DNA from 2 places in the Metabacillus sp. YM-086 genome. Region 2 is predicted to be linked to the other one. Evidence: a T-box and tRNA genes for the amino acid it is inferred to sense, from the RefSeq annotation. Region 2 holds a T-box; the other holds one or more tRNA genes.
What was found. The T-box of region 2 lies ahead of alaS (alanine--tRNA ligase). A T-box ahead of a tRNA ligase gene usually reads a tRNA of that ligase, here a tRNA-Ala.
Positions count from the first base shown of each region.

Region 1: it encodes a tRNA-Ala, which carries the amino acid that the T-box ahead of alaS (alanine--tRNA ligase) is inferred to sense. The anticodon was not compared.

Region 1 covers NZ_JBLUOI010000001.1:57,519-59,931, forward strand. The annotation lists gene ACEWK1_RS00315 (YjcZ family sporulation protein) at 1-10, shown strand, start outside; RNA gene ffs (signal recognition particle sRNA large type) at 870-1,135, shown strand; tRNA gene ACEWK1_RS00325 (tRNA-Ala) at 1,145-1,220, shown strand; gene ACEWK1_RS00330 (hypothetical protein) at 1,314-1,460, opposite strand; gene ACEWK1_RS00335 (sigma-70 family RNA polymerase sigma factor) at 1,824-2,342, shown strand; gene ACEWK1_RS00340 (hypothetical protein) at 2,343-2,413, shown strand, end outside.
Region 2 covers NZ_JBLUOI010000007.1:105,471-107,883, reverse strand. The annotation lists gene alaS (alanine--tRNA ligase) at 1-1,048, opposite strand, end outside; T-box leader at 1,134-1,338, opposite strand; gene ACEWK1_RS05155 (AI-2E family transporter) at 1,382-2,413, opposite strand, start outside.

The DNA.
Region 1 (2,413 bases), on a different contig from region 2:
TAAGTGTTAACCACATACACCCTAAAAAAGACACTATTTTTTAGTGTCTTTTTTAGTTCCTTTTCACAAATGGAATGGGTGTTAGAAAATCATCGTGTTTTTATTTATGGGTGGGTTCGGTTTTGAAGTACAAAATTTGAAATAACCGTAATTATGCGAATGGTAATTCGCACGATAATTAACAGATAATTGATTAGAAGAACATGTGTCACACTATATAATTGTTTTTTTACTAAATTTAAAAATAAACGTAAAAATTCCGTTTAAATTGAGAAATATCAACATTCCCCACAAAATAAGGGAAGTTTTTACGCTAATATGAACCTAATCTTTAGATTTAGGTATATATATATAGGTTAACCGGAATATATCCGCTAATATTAGCTTTTTAAGCATCTACTATATACCTTAACCGGAGTTTCTCCGCCTATCTTTCCTACACCTCCACGAAAAATCAACAATGAATAACATCAGTCATCAATCCCCAATTAATTTAGCCCTAACTTCTACTATCCTGTTGAAAAAGAATGTGAATTAGGGTTTTAAAATACTTGCTATCTAACAGGGTATTAAGGATAAAGATACCAAAATAACAGGTAATTTCCACTACACAGAAGTATTTTTCCGTGATATAGTATGACTACAAGATAAGTCATCCTGCAATGTTCGTTGCCCCTACATGTTTTAAACCTTACTATTTATTAGGGATTCCTATATAAATTAACTGATGCCACGCCTATCTTAGTAGGATTGCAGCAGGTTAATATGCGGAAACCCACCTGTTGAAAACAGGTTATCAAAACATCTGGGGAAACGGCATAGGTGGGAATGATTTTAAAAACAACATATATTTATTTTCTTATACATACCGTTGATAGTCGGGGAGGTAGCGGTGCCCTGTAACTCGCAACCCGCTCTAGCGAGGATGAATTCCTTTTTAGCGGTATGATAATGGAAGGTTTGCCTTATATAAGCGGTGTTGACTTTCAGAGTCCTCGCAATAGAAACCCATGAATCTGGTCAGGACGGGAACGTAGCAGCCATAAGTGGGACAATCTATGTGTCGAAGGGTAGCTTTGAATGAGCTGGCTGTATAAGTAACGCTTGTGTTGTCATATCAATAAAAGGTTCAACGGTGCTAAATGGGGCCTTAGCTCAGCTGGGAGAGCGCCTGCTTTGCACGCAGGAGGTCAGCGGTTCGATCCCGCTAGGCTCCACCATATATAATATACTAGGCGACATAATTAGTCATACATAACAAAAAGGCTTTTGTACTTAAAGTACAAAGCCTTTTTCGTGTTCATTTATAGTATTTACATATAATCGTAAACGGAATCTTCAAAATAGAGCCAGTGAAAATATTCAATTTGTGGATCTGACATTTCCGCGATTTCCTTTTCATTGAATTTGCGTTTGTCTAATAAATCCTTCACTTTGATTTCTCTTGCTAATTGGCTCATGGTATTTCCTCCTTAAGAATAACAAGTAACGTTGTTGTTATAGAGTTGTAAGCGTTTACTTAGATTTCTTACTTTTATTATATATCTCAAATTGATATGAAACAAATATCAATTTGAGATAAAAACACAAAAAATGATATTGAAATGTTATTTATTGATATTTAGAAATTGATAATCCACTTTGAGTGTATTTTTAGAGGAAAATTATAGGGAAATTCCCTTCGTGATAAATTAATTTTAAAAAATAGTGAAATTATAAAACTTTTTAAGTAATTTTTGTATCTAATACATGAAGAGCTAATTCATCTATTTTGTTTAAAGTGATTGTATAAATATCTACGCTATGGTGTGAGGGGGATAAAAGTGAAAGAAGAAAAGCTTGTAAAGCTTGCTACAAAGGGAGATTCTGAAGCGTTTGGTAAACTCATGATATTGTTAAAGGATCAAGCTTATCGGATGGCCTATTGTTATTTGCATCATGAACACGATAGTATGGATGCTGTTTGTAACGCTATGGAAAAGGCATTTGAAAAACTTAATCAGCTTAGGGAACCAAAGTATTTTAAAACCTGGTTTCTAAAGATTGTTATCAATGAAAGTAATCAATTACTAAGGGAAAAAAGTAAAATTGTTGAATTAAGTGAAAACGAGATGATGAATTTATCTGGAGAATCTAAATCTGAGCACATAGAAGATCTTGAAGAATTACTTAATCAAGTGGAACCAACAGAAAGGTCTATGATCTACATGAAATATTATTTAGGATACTCTCTTGATGAGATTTCAAAAATAACAGACTTGCCGTTATCAACAGTAAAAACTAAAATATACCGGAATCTAAAACAACTCCGAGAAAAACTAGTTCAAGGGGAGGTCTTATAAATGAGCTTAGAGGAAAAAGAATTAGATATAATCATGAACAGAACAAAGTCAGAGTTGATTCCAGTCCCAGA
Region 2 (2,413 bases):
TGAATTCAGTTTTTGTTTTGACTTCTGGATAAAAATCGACCATAATTTCAGCAACAACTGGAACAAGCTCATACATGAATGGACGGTTTATATTAATTTGCTTTGCATAGCGTACCGCTCTTCTTAACAGGCGTCGCAATACATATCCACGACCTTCATTAGAAGGGAGAGCCCCATCACTTATCGCAAAGCTTACTGTTCGAACATGGTCGGCAATAACTTTAAATGACACATCTTTTTCTTTATCTTTACGGTATTCTTCACCTGAAATTTGCTCAGTTGCTTTAATAATTGGAATGAATAAATCTGTATCAAAATTTGTTTGTACATTTTGAATGACAGAGACCATACGCTCAAGTCCCATTCCTGTATCAATGTTTTTCTTAGGAAGTGGTGTGTATGTACCATCAGGATTGTGGTTAAATTGTGAGAATACCAAGTTCCATACCTCAAGATAACGTTCATTTTCTCCACCAGGATATAACTCAGGATCTTCAGGGTCATTTCCATATTCTTCACCACGATCATAGAAGATCTCGGTATTTGGTCCACTAGGTCCTTCACCAATATCCCAGAAGTTCCCCTCTAAACGAATAATTCTCTCTTCAGGAATACCAATTTTATCTTTCCAAATATCGAATGCTTCGTTGTCCTCAGGATGAATCGTTACTGATAATTTTTCAGGATCAAACCCAATCCAGTTTTCGTCTGTTAAGAATTCCCATGCCCATTCGATTGATTCTACCTTAAAGTAATCGCCAATTGAGAAATTACCAAGCATCTCAAAAAATGTATGATGTCTAGCAGTTTTTCCTACGTTTTCAATATCATTCGTTCGAATTGATTTTTGTGCATTACAAATTCTCGGATTTGCTGGAATCACACGACCATCGAAATATTTTTTTAATGTGGCAACCCCACTGTTAATCCAAAGTAATGTTGGATCTTCATGCGGAACTAGAGATGCACTAGGTTCAACAGTATGACCTTTCTCCTTAAAGAAGTCTAAAAACATTTGACGTACTTCTGCAGATTGTAAGTGTTTCATATGTATCCTCCTTAAAATTAGGTGTTATTTTAGAATTTTCTTAACACAAAAAACTCTCGTCTCTGTGTAAAGAATTACCTCTTTGCACAGGGACGAGAGTTAGCTCGCGGTACCACCCTGATTATGGACCAAAAGTCCATCACTTTAAAAACCGTAACGTGGTTTTGACGGCAGGTTTTTCTGCACTTAGGAATAGCTTTCAGCTGTCCTTACTCTAGAATTTCTTTCAGCCAGGGAAATTCCTCTCTTTAAAGCGGTCACAACGTACTTTTTTCCTTCATTGTTTTTTCATTATTGTACTATCGAGAATTATAGACAAGCCTTATTCAAATGTCAATGTTGTCGTCTAAATTGTGCCAGGTGAACAATAACAACCCTTAAAATGACTACAATAGGAACAGCGAGCATTAATCCTACAACACCCGCTATTTCTCCACCAGCCAATAAGGCTAACATAATGACGATTGGATGCATATGGAGGCTTTTCCCAACTATTAAGGGCCCTAGAATATTTCCTTCTATAAATTGCAGCCCAAAAATGATGATCACTACTATAATGACTGTTTTTGTTGACATTGTAGCAGCAATAATTAAGGCTGGTACCGCTCCAATCACTGGTCCAAAATAAGGGATGATATTTGTTACACCAATTAATAAGCCAAGTATTAATGGATATTTCACATGAAAAAACCAAAGAGATAAAAATGCAACTGTTCCAATGATCAAACAAACAAACAGCTGGCCACGAATATAGCTTCCTAATGAATGATCTATATCTTTTAGAAATTGAATCGCTTCATTTCTCCATCTTCGCGGGGTAAGATACCAACCAGCTTTTTTAATTTGATCATAATCTTTCAACATATAAAAAACTAGAAACGGGATAATCGCAAGAAGAAGCACATAATCAAATAAGCTCCTTAAGCTATTGATCACTTTTTCGATTGTTAATGCTAACCACTCTTCTGTCTGCTCAAACATCCGTTCAATTCGATCATGTATTCCATCTGGCCAACGGTCTGTTTGATCATGAATAGAATCAATCCATCTGTTGTAAGTTGCTTGGAACTGTGGGAAGTTTTCAGATAAATCTCGTAATTGATTAACCAATACAGGTACACCTTTATAAAAACCGTATCCTAGCAAACCAAAAAATAATAAATAAATGATTAATATTGAAATGGGTCTCGGCATTCCAGTTCGATGTAGCTTTTCTATGACCGGATGCAGTAAATATGTTATAAATGCACTAATAAGAAAAGGGATAAAAATAGCTTTAAACATTAGAAAAAACGGAGCCCAAATAGAATATAGCTTAAAAAACACAAATACTGTTAACAAGCCTAATAATAAAATGGTAATCCG